DNA from 3 places in the Actinoallomurus oryzae genome. Region 2 is predicted to be linked to each of the others. Evidence: riboswitches for the same ligand, from Rfam matches in the RefSeq annotation. Region 2 holds a riboswitch; each other region holds the start of a gene.

What was found. Region 2 has a riboswitch for ZMP and ZTP ahead of ABEA10_RS15265 (phosphoribosylaminoimidazolecarboxamide formyltransferase). Riboswitches for the same ligand answer to the same signal wherever they lie in the genome.
Region 1: linked by a shared signal. The riboswitch ahead of ABEA10_RS23780 (bifunctional 5,10-methylenetetrahydrofolate dehydrogenase/5,10-methenyltetrahydrofolate cyclohydrolase) and the one ahead of ABEA10_RS15265 (phosphoribosylaminoimidazolecarboxamide formyltransferase) in region 2 are both predicted to bind ZMP and ZTP.
Region 3: linked by a shared signal. The riboswitch ahead of ABEA10_RS47535 (serine hydroxymethyltransferase) and the one ahead of ABEA10_RS15265 (phosphoribosylaminoimidazolecarboxamide formyltransferase) in region 2 are both predicted to bind ZMP and ZTP.

Annotation. Positions count from the first base shown of each region.
Region 1 covers NZ_BAABHF010000025.1:31,262-34,526, forward strand. The annotation lists gene qcrB (cytochrome bc1 complex cytochrome b subunit) at 1-1,307, shown strand, start outside; ZMP/ZTP riboswitch at 1,405-1,489, shown strand; gene ABEA10_RS23780 (bifunctional 5,10-methylenetetrahydrofolate dehydrogenase/5,10-methenyltetrahydrofolate cyclohydrolase) at 1,513-2,385, shown strand; gene ABEA10_RS23785 (Lrp/AsnC family transcriptional regulator) at 2,492-2,779, opposite strand; gene ABEA10_RS23790 (RNA-guided endonuclease InsQ/TnpB family protein) at 2,997-3,265, shown strand, end outside.
Region 2 covers NZ_BAABHF010000019.1:204,956-208,220, forward strand. The annotation lists gene ABEA10_RS15260 (amidohydrolase family protein) at 1-118, shown strand, start outside; gene ABEA10_RS15265 (phosphoribosylaminoimidazolecarboxamide formyltransferase) at 209-1,357, opposite strand; ZMP/ZTP riboswitch at 1,390-1,474, opposite strand; gene ABEA10_RS15270 (acetate--CoA ligase family protein) at 1,485-3,265, opposite strand, start outside.
Region 3 covers NZ_BAABHF010000064.1:37,453-40,717, forward strand. The annotation lists gene tpiA (triose-phosphate isomerase) at 1-631, shown strand, start outside; gene secG (preprotein translocase subunit SecG) at 761-1,003, shown strand; gene ABEA10_RS47525 (RNA polymerase-binding protein RbpA) at 1,087-1,458, shown strand; gene ABEA10_RS47530 (DUF5655 domain-containing protein) at 1,562-1,978, shown strand; ZMP/ZTP riboswitch at 1,997-2,080, shown strand; gene ABEA10_RS47535 (serine hydroxymethyltransferase) at 2,097-3,265, shown strand, end outside.

The DNA of each region.
Region 1 (3,265 bases), on a different contig from region 2:
TCTTCACCGGTGCCTACCGCAAGCCGCGTGAGATCAACTGGCTCATCGGCATCACGATGTTCACCGTGGCGATCCTGGAGGGCCTGTTCGGCTACTCCCTGCCGGACGACCTGCTGTCCGGCACGGGTCTGCGCATCACCCAGGGTGTGCTGCAGTCGATCCCGATCGTCGGCAGCTACCTGTACTTCTTCGCCTTCGGGGGCGAGTTCCCCGGCCACGACTTCATCCCACGGCTCTACACCGTGCACGTGCTCCTCATCCCGGGCATCCTGCTGGCGCTCGTCGGGGCGCACTTCATGATCCTGTGGTTCCAGGGGCACACGCAGTTCCCGGGCAAGAACCGGGAGGAGAAGTCCGTGATGGGCAAGCCGTTCTACCCGGTGTTCCTCATCAAGACCACCGCGTTCTTCGTCTTCACCTTCATGGTCGTCGCCCTCCTCGGGACGTTCGCCCAGATCAACCCGATCTGGCTGTTCGGCCCGTACACCCCGGACTCCATCACGGCCGGGTCGCAGCCCGACTTCTACATGGGCTTCCTCGAGGGTGCGCTGCGCATCATGCCCAACTGGGAGACGAACCTCTGGGGCCACACGGTCTCGTGGAACGTCCTCGTGCCGGCGCTCGTGCCGCTGGGCCTGATCATGACGGGCGCCGCCCTGTGGCCGTTCGTCGAGCAGTGGGCGACCGGTGACCGGCGCATCCACCACATCGCCGACCGGCCGCGCAACGCGCCGTTCCGCACCGCGGTCGGCATGGCCGCCGTCGCCTTCTACGGGCTGCTGTGGCTCGCGGGCGGCAACGACGTCCTGGCCGACAAGTTCCACATCTCGCTGTACCAGACGACGTGGTTCTTCCGCGTGGCCGTCTTCGTCGGCCCGGTCATCGCCTACATCGTGACCAAGCGGATCTGCCTGGGCCTGCAGCGCAAGGACGCGGAGGAGTACGAGCACGGTGTCGAGTCCGGCATCATCAAGATGCTGCCGAGCGGCGAGTTCATCGAGGTCCACGAGCCGGTCAAGGAGAACGCCGAGGCGGTCCTGATCAGCAAGCCGCCCGCGCCGCCGCTCGTCTCGGGCGCGGAGGAGGACGAGAACGGCATCCCGTCGCCGGCCTCCCGCGGGCCGCTGGGCCGGGCCCGCCGGGCGCTGAACGGCGCGTTCGCCACCGACGACATCCCGATCGGCAACGGTCACGCGGCCGGTCACGGCCACGGCGAGCCCGGAGCGCCGGGCGACGACGACGGCGACGCCGTCGTCGTGCACCCGGAGACCGAGGGCGGCGAACACCGCGAGCTCAGCCGCGGCTGACCCCGTACGTTCGGCGAAGGCCCGTCACCGCGTCGCGGTGGCGGGCCTTCTGCTCGGTGCCGTGCGGAGCCGTGCGGCGGTGGGAACGGCTACGCTTGGGACGGGCCGTGACTGGCGCTGAAGGTGGAGTCACCACCGGGGAGCGGCCCTGCCATCGAGTGCCGTGCGCCTGGGCCGATCCACCGCGACCCGCAGGAGCGACCCGATGCCCGGCGACCCGATGTCCACGACGCACACCGCCCGTCTCATGGACGGCACCGCCCTGGCCCGCCGCATCACCGAGCGCACCACTGAACGCGCCGCGGCCGTCACACGGCAACGCGGCACGGCTCCGTGCCTGGCCACCGTGCTGGTCGGCGACGACCCCGCCTCCGTGACCTACGTCCGGATGAAGCGCGCCCGGTGTGAGAAGGCGGGCATCACCTCCCGCCACGTCCCGCTGCCGGCCTCGACCACGACGGCGGAGCTCATCGGCACCATCACCGCCCTGTCGGACGACCCGGGTGTGGACGGCATCCTCCTGCAGCATCCGGCCGGGCCGCACATCGACGAGCGGGCCGCGTTCGAGGCGATCGATCCGGCCAACGACGTCGACGGCGTCACGATGCGCTCGTTCGCCGCGATGAGCTTCGGCCTACCGGGTTTCGTGTCCTGCACGCCCGGCGGAATCGTGCGGCTGCTGGAGGAGTACGAGGTCGAGCTCGCGGGCCGGCACGCGGTCGTGGTCGGCCGGAGCGCCATCCTGGGCAAGCCGGCCGGGATGCTGCTGCTCGGCCGCGACGCGACGGTCACCTACTGCCACTCCCGTACGGCCGACGTGGCGGCACTCGTGAGAGAGGCGGACGTCGTCGTGGCGGCCGTGGGCCGGCCGAGGTTCATCCGGGGTGAGGACGTCAAGCCCGGAGCGGTCGTCGTCGACGCCGGTTACAACGCGGGCAATGTCGGCGACGTCGACTTCGAGACGGCGAGGACGCGCGCGAGCCTCATCACCCCGGTGCCGGGCGGCGTCGGCCCGATGACCATCGCCGTCCTGCTGGAGCAGACCGTCGAGGCGGCGGAACGGAGCCTGACCGCCTGACCGGCTCTCTCGGCGCCCTTGACGCTGGTCACGAGCCATTCCGGTGTGGTGCTCGGGTGGTCACGGCCGACCGCCCGGTGGAGGTCTCAGCGACGCAGAGGAGGTCTCAGTCGGCGTCGGGGAGGCCGAGGGAGAAGGTGGCCTCCAGGTCGTGCTGGGAGTAGGCGCGGAAGGCGATGTGGGTCTCGGTGTGGGTGACGCCGTCGACCTTGTTGAGGCGGCCGGGGATGACGTCGGCGATCTGCTCGTACTGGCGGACCCGCACCAGCGCGACCAGGTCGAACTCGCCCGTCACCGAGTAGACCTCGCTGACCCCTTCGAGCCCGGCGATGGTCTCGGCGACCTCGGGGATGCGCGAGACGTCGGCCTTGATGAGCACGATGGCGGTGATCACGAGGTCCTCCTGCGGTAAGTCGAGCCGGCCGTGCCGAAAGCCTAGTAGAGCGTCTCACCGAGACATACGGAGGTGACCCGATCCGCCAGCGGCGGGAGGATCCTCGGTAGGGGGCCCAGGTCGGGATGGCCCTAGGCGCGAAGCAGTCATTACCGTCTTTCCGCTCTATTCTTCCGTTCGTCGTTGCTGATCTTCTGGCGATGCGAGAGTTTCGAACGTGCGTACGAGTTACAAGGTGCGGGCCTATCCCACCCCGGAGCAGGTGGCGGTCCTGAGCCGCACGTTCGGCTGCGTACGTCTGGTGTGGAACAGGGTCCTGGAATGGCGGAAGATTCGTTACCGCACCGAGGGGCTCAGGACCTCCTACGCGGAGACCGACCGATATTTGACGGAGTTGAAACGCGACCCGGATCTGGCGTTCTTGCCCGAGGTGTCCAGTGTGCCCCTCCAGCAGGCACTCCGGCACCAGCACACGGCGTTCGTGAA
Region 2 (3,265 bases):
GGCGGTCATCGCCGCCGTCACCGCCGAGATCCAGGCGACCCCGCTCCTCGATCAGGACCAGGTCACCGCCATGATGACGACGAACGGCCTCCCGCTGCTCGACCGATTCGGCGCCTGAGAAAGCGCGTCGGAACCGCACCACGCCCCGTCCGAAGCCATCCGGTCGACGGCCGGCGGGCCGCCGCGCCGCTCACGCGTGCACCCCGGCTCAGTGGTGGAAGAGCCGGAGCCCGGTCCGTACGAGCGCGATCCCGTGTTCGCGGCAGGCGTCGGCGACCTCGCCGGACCGGATGGAGCCGCCCGGCTCGGCGATGTACGCCACGCCGTGGCGGCGGGCGTGGTCGACGTTGTCGCGGAAGGGCAGCGCGCCGTCGGAGGCGAACGCCACGCCGGTCAGGCGGCGCGCCCACTCCTCGCGGTCCGCCGCGGTGAGGCCGGTGACCGGGCCGGACAGCGCCTCGGCCAGCCGCCGTTCCTCGTCGGGGGTCAGGCCGCCCTCGGCGTACCGGATCCGCCAGTTGAGCCGGTCCTGCGGCCGGGCTCCCGGTACGAAGGCCAGGCCCCGCACGGCCGGATGACGCCGTAGCCACCAGATGTCGGTCTTGCCCCCGGCCAGGCGGGTGCAGTCGACGCGCGACTGCTGCCCCGCGCCGACCCCGAGCGTCATGCCGTCGCGCACGTAACAGACCGCGTTGGACTGGGTGTACCGGAGCACGACGAGCCCGAGCAGCAGGTCCCGCACGGCGGTGCCGGGCGGCGCCGCGTCACCGGCCGGGTCGAGCAGGTCGCGCGAGATCGGCGCCTCGTCCCGGTCCTGCGTCAGTTCGACGCCGAAGACCTCCCGCCGCTCGCGCGCCGGCGGGGCGAACGTCTCGTCGGCCTCGAAGACCACGAAGCGGTCCTTCTTCTTGCGGCTCAGGGCGGCCACGGTGCCGGGGGCGTAGCCGGGCGCCACGATGCCGTCGCTGAACACCGGGCCCAGGGCGTCGGCGAGCTCGGCGTCGACCGGGTGCGACACCGCCACGAAGTCGCCGTAGGAGGACCGGGGGTCGGCGTCGCGGGCGCGCAGGTAGGCACTGGTGAGGTCCCCGACGTCGCCGAGCCCGTACGGCTCCGCGGCGACCGCGTCGACCGGCCCGGACACGGCCGCCCCGGCCGGCGACACGTGCTTGAACGACGCGGCCGCCGGGCGGCCGAGCACCCGGCTCGCCTCCCGGACGAGCTGCCAGCCGTGGAGCGCGTCGAGCAGGTTGATGTAGGAGGGTGTGCCGTTCAGCGGCCGGAGCGGCGTGCCGCCGTCCTCCACCGATGTCGCCCGCGCCTCCTGGTGCGGGTTGGTGCCGTAACGCAGCTGCATGCCGTGGCCTCCTCAGCGGTCGATGTCGCTGATGGAGGCGCCCAGGCGGTCGGCGCCCGCATCGATGGCAGGCCGCTTCCCGGTGGTGATCCACCCTCGCCAGTCGCGGCCGCCGCCAGCGTACCGGTCACGTACGCCAGGTCACCAGGGCGTCCAGGGCCTCGATGCGTGAGCCGCGGACCAGCAGCGGGTTGATCTCCAGCGACTCCAGGTCGTCGCCCAGCGCCCCGGCGAGGTCCGCGACGCGCGTGATGACCTCGGCGAGCGCGTCCAGGTCGGCCGGTTCGGTGCCCCGCGCGCCGGTCAGGAGCTTCGCGCCGCGCAGCTCGCCGAGCGCGCGGCGGACCTCGGCGGCGTCCACCGGCAGCAGGCGCAGCACCGAGTCCTTCAGCACCTCGACCCACACGCCGCCGAGGCCGACCGCGAGCACGAGGCCCCAGGCGGGGTCGCGCACGACGCCGGCCAGCAGCTCGACGCCGCCCTCACGCTGCGGCTGGACGAGCGTGCCCAAACCGGACGCGCCGACCGCCGCGAGGATCTCCCGGTGCGCGCGCCGCACGTCCTCGGCGGAGCCGAGCCCGAGGCGTACGCCGCCGACGTCGCCCTTGTGGCCCAGGCCCTCCGCGGCGGCCTTGAGCACGACCGGATGGCCGAACCGCTCGGCGGCGGCCACGGCCGCCTCCTCGTCGGGCGCGAGCTCGGACGGCACCACGGGCACGCCCGCCTCCGCCAGGAGCGCGGACGCCCGGTGCTCGGCCCACACGCCGGTCCGCTCGCCGCGCACCACGGGAGGCGGCGTCGCGGCGCGCGGGCGTACGGCGGCCCGCTCGCGCGCCGCCGACCAGCGGACGGCGGCGCCGATGGCCGACATGCCGTGCTCGATGCCGCCGACGACGTGCGGATACCCGGTGCGGTCCTGGAGGGTACGGGCGAAGGAGCCGACGTCGGTCAGCACGTTGCCGACGATGACGACCGGACGCGGCGACTCCGCGATGATGCGCGTGCTCTTCTCGTACAGCCGGAACACCGGTTCGGGGTCGGGCGGCTCGGCGCGCGGCAGGTCGGACAGGAGCATGACGACGTCGATGCCCGGGTCCTCGGCGACGATCCGCAGCGCGCGGGAGAGCAGGGTGCGGTCGACGACGACGTACCCGGTCACGTCGAGCGGGTTCGCGGGGCTGCCGAAGTCCGGCATGATCTCGGTCAGCCGGGCGACGGTCTCCTCGGCGAACGCCGGCAGCTCCAGCCCCTCGTCCTCGGCGCGGTCGGCGATGATCTCCGATGCGCCGCCCGACGGCGTGACGACGCCGAGGCGGGGCCCCGGCAGCGGCCCGGACGACGCGAGCAGCCCGGCCGTGATGATCAGATCCTCCAGCGAGCGGACGCGGATGACGCCGAGCTGCCGGAAGGCCGCGTCGATGACGGCGTCGTCACCGACGAGAGCGCCGGTGTGCGCCTGCGCCGTACGGGAGGCGAGCCCGCTACGGCCGATCTTGAGCGCGACGATCGGCTTTCCCGCCGCCAGCGCGCGGCGCGCCACCCGGGCGAACTCCTCCGGCCGGCGGATCGACTCGAGGAAGAGCGCGATGACGCGGGTCGCCGGGTCGTCCACGAGGTGGTCGATGACGTCGGTGACCGAGACCACGGCCTCGTTGCCCATCGAGGTGAGCAGGCTCAGGCCGATGCCGCGGGCCTGGCTGAACGCGAGCACGGAGCTGGCCAGCGCGCCGCTCTGCAGCACGACGCCGACCGATCCGCGCAGCAGCGGCGGCGGGATCGGCAGGCCGTACGGGGTGATGCCGGCCCCCGCGTTGATGTAGCCGTTGCCGTTCGGACCGAGCACGGTCAGGCCGTTCGCCCGGCAGAAGGCGGTGAGCTCCTCCTCGCGCTTGCGTCCCTCCGCCCCGG
Region 3 (3,265 bases), on a different contig from region 2:
CCGCAGCGTGCAGACGCTGGTGGACGCCGACCGGCTGGTGCTCAAGTACGGCGCCCAGGACATCTCGGCGCACGAGAAGGGCGCCTACACCGGCGAGGTGTCGGGCGCGATGCTCGCCAAGCTCGGCTGCACCTATGTGCTCGCCGGGCACTCCGAGCGCCGTGAGTACCACCGCGAGGACGACGCGCTCGTCAACGCGAAGGTGAAGGCGGCGTTCAAGCACGAGCTGACGCCGATCCTGTGCGTCGGGGAGGGTCTGGAGATCCGCCAGGCGGCCGAGCACCTGTCGCACACGCTCGGCCAGCTCGACGGCGCGTTGGAGAAGGTGCCCGCGGACCAGGCCCGGCAGATTGTCATCGCCTACGAGCCGGTCTGGGCCATCGGTACCGGTGAGGTCGCCACTCCCGACGACGCGCAGGAGGTGTGCGGCGCGATCCGTACACGCCTCGCCGAGTTGTACAGTGGAGATCTCGCCGATCAGGTGCGCATCCTCTACGGCGGTTCCGTCAAGGGTGACAACATCGCCGGCATCATGGCGCAGTCCGACATCGACGGAGCACTCGTCGGAGGCGCGAGCCTCGATGCCGGTGAGTTCATCAAGATCTGCCGGTTCCGTGAGCGGCTCGCCTGATCTTCGTCACCGGACTGGGCGTTTCTGCTGAGACAGGCGGGGGTAGTGACGTACCCTCGGAACGGATGACCTGAATACGCGACTATTCCCCGCGCCCGGCGGGGTTAATCACGAAAGCGCTGAACTGCTGTGATCATCGGAACTTCCATCGTCCTCATCATCACGAGCGCGCTGATGGTGTTGCTCGTCCTCCTCCACAAGGGCAAGGGCGGTGGCCTGTCGGATCTGTTCGGTGGCGGTATCAGCTCATCGCTGGGCGGGTCGTCCGTGGTCGAGCGCAACCTCGACCGGCTCACGATCGGCACGGGCATCATCTGGTTCCTGTCGATCATCGCCCTGGGCCTGCTGTTCGCACACGGCCACCACGGCTGATCCGCGGCACAGGCATACCGGCCAGGCAGTGTTGACGGCCGTCGCGTCCTCGTCGCGACGGCAGGAATAACGAGGAGTACTCCGTGGGTAGTGGCAACGCCATTCGGGGCAGCCGCGTCGGTGCCGGCCCGATGGGAGAGGCCGAGCGCGGTGAAGCGGCACCCCGGGTGTGGGTGACGTTCTACTGCGCGAACCGGCACGAATCCCGGCCGAGCTTCGCGACCGACGTCGCCGTACCGGACCAGTGGGACTGCCCCCGCTGCGGTTTCCCCGCCGGCAAGGACCCCCAGAACCCCCCTGCGCCCCCGCGCAACGAGCCGTACAAGACGCACCTCGCGTACGTGAAGGAGCGGCGCAGCGACGCCGACGGTGAGGCCATCCTCGAGGAGGCCCTCACCAAGCTCCGCAACGAGCGGGCCGCCATCCAGGCCGCCATGGAGCGCGCCCGCAACTAGGCATGGCCGCGACGGCCCGGTGCACGCCTCGTGCGTCCACCGGGCCGTCGCCGTTGATGCCTGTCCCACCGCCAGGCACCGCGCCGGCCTCTAGTGTGGGGGCGTGAGCCGGTGGACCTGTCCGGAGTGCGACCGCGAGTTCGGGCGTGCCGGGCAGTCGCACGTGTGCGTGCCCGGCTGCACGGTCGATGAGTGCTTCGCCCCGTGGCCCGAGAGCTACCGGGAGATCTACGACCGGGTGGTCGATCACCTTGCCACGCTGGGACCCGTCCACGCCGACGCGGTCGGGGTCGGGGTCTTCCTCAAGAGCGACCGCAAGCTCGCCGAGGTACGCCCCAAGGCCCGGTCGCTCAACCTCTGGCTGTTCCTGCCGCGCCCGGTCGAGCACCCGCGGATCGCGCGCCGCCTGCCCGTCTCCGGCGACCGTACGATGCACGTCCTGAAGTTGCTGGACCCCGCCGACGTCGACGACCAGGTCTGTGCCTGGCTCGGCGAGTCCTTCGACGCCGCCACTGACTGATCCGCGGGCGGCTACCATGGGTGGCCTCGCGACTGGCGCGTCGAGGTGGAGTTCACCACCGGGGAGCGAAGCAGTCCGGCACCGCGCGCCTGGGTGTCTGGAGCCGCAAGGAGGCTTCATGCACCAGCCACGTCTGTCCCATCTCACCGACGCCGATCCGGCCGTCGCCGAGCTCATCGAGGCCGAGGCGACGCGCCAGCACGACAAGATCCGGCTGATCGCGTCGGAGAACTACGTCTCGCCCGCCGTGCTGGAGGCCACCGGCTCGGTCCTGACCAACAAGTACTCCGAGGGCTATCCGGGCAAGCGCTACTACGAGGGCCAGCAGGTCATCGACCCGGTGGAGGAGCTGGCCCAGGAGCGCGCCCGTGTGCTGTTCGGCGTCCCGCACGCCAACGTCCAGCCGTACTCCGGCTCGCCCGCCAACCTCGCGGTGCACCTGGCGTTCATGGAGCCCGGCGACACCTTCCTGTCGCTGGAGCTCGCCCACGGCGGTCACCTGACCCACGGGTCGCCGGTGTCGATCTCCGGCAAGTGGCTGCGTCCCGTGCACTACGGGGTCGGCCGCACCACCGGGCGGGTCGACATGGACGAGGTACGCGACCTCGCGCGCAAGGAACGCCCGAAGGTCATCTTCTGTGGCGGCACGGCGATCCCGCGCACGATCGACTTCCCCGCGTTCGCCGAGATCGCCCGGGAGACCGGAGCCGTTCTCGTCGCCGACATCGCGCACATCGCGGGTCTGGTCGCCGGGGGAGCGCACCCGTCCCCGGCCGGCCACGCCGACGTGATCACCACGACGACCCACAAGACCCTGCGCGGCCCGCGCGGCGCGATGATCATGACGACCGAGGAGCACGCCACCGCGATCGACAAGGCGATCTTCCCCGGGCTGCAGGGCGGCCCGCACAACCACACGACCGCGGCGATCGCCGTGGCGCTGGGCGAGGCCGCCCGGCCGGAGTTCCGCACCTACGCCCAGCAGGTCGTCGCGAACGCCAAGGCCCTCGCGGCCGCGCTGACGGCCCGCGGCTTCGACCTCGTCTCCGGCGGCACCGACAACCACCTGATCCTCATCGACCTGACCGCCAAGAACATCGCCGGCAAGCCGGCGGCCAAGGCGCTCGACCTCGCCGGCATCGAGCTCAACTTCAACACGGTGCCCTTCGACCCGCGCAAGCCGTGGAGCCCGTCGGGCATCCGCCTCGGCACGGCGGCGATCACCACCCGTGGCCTCACCGAGGAGCACATGACCTCCGTCGCCGAGTGGATCGACCGCGCGGTCAC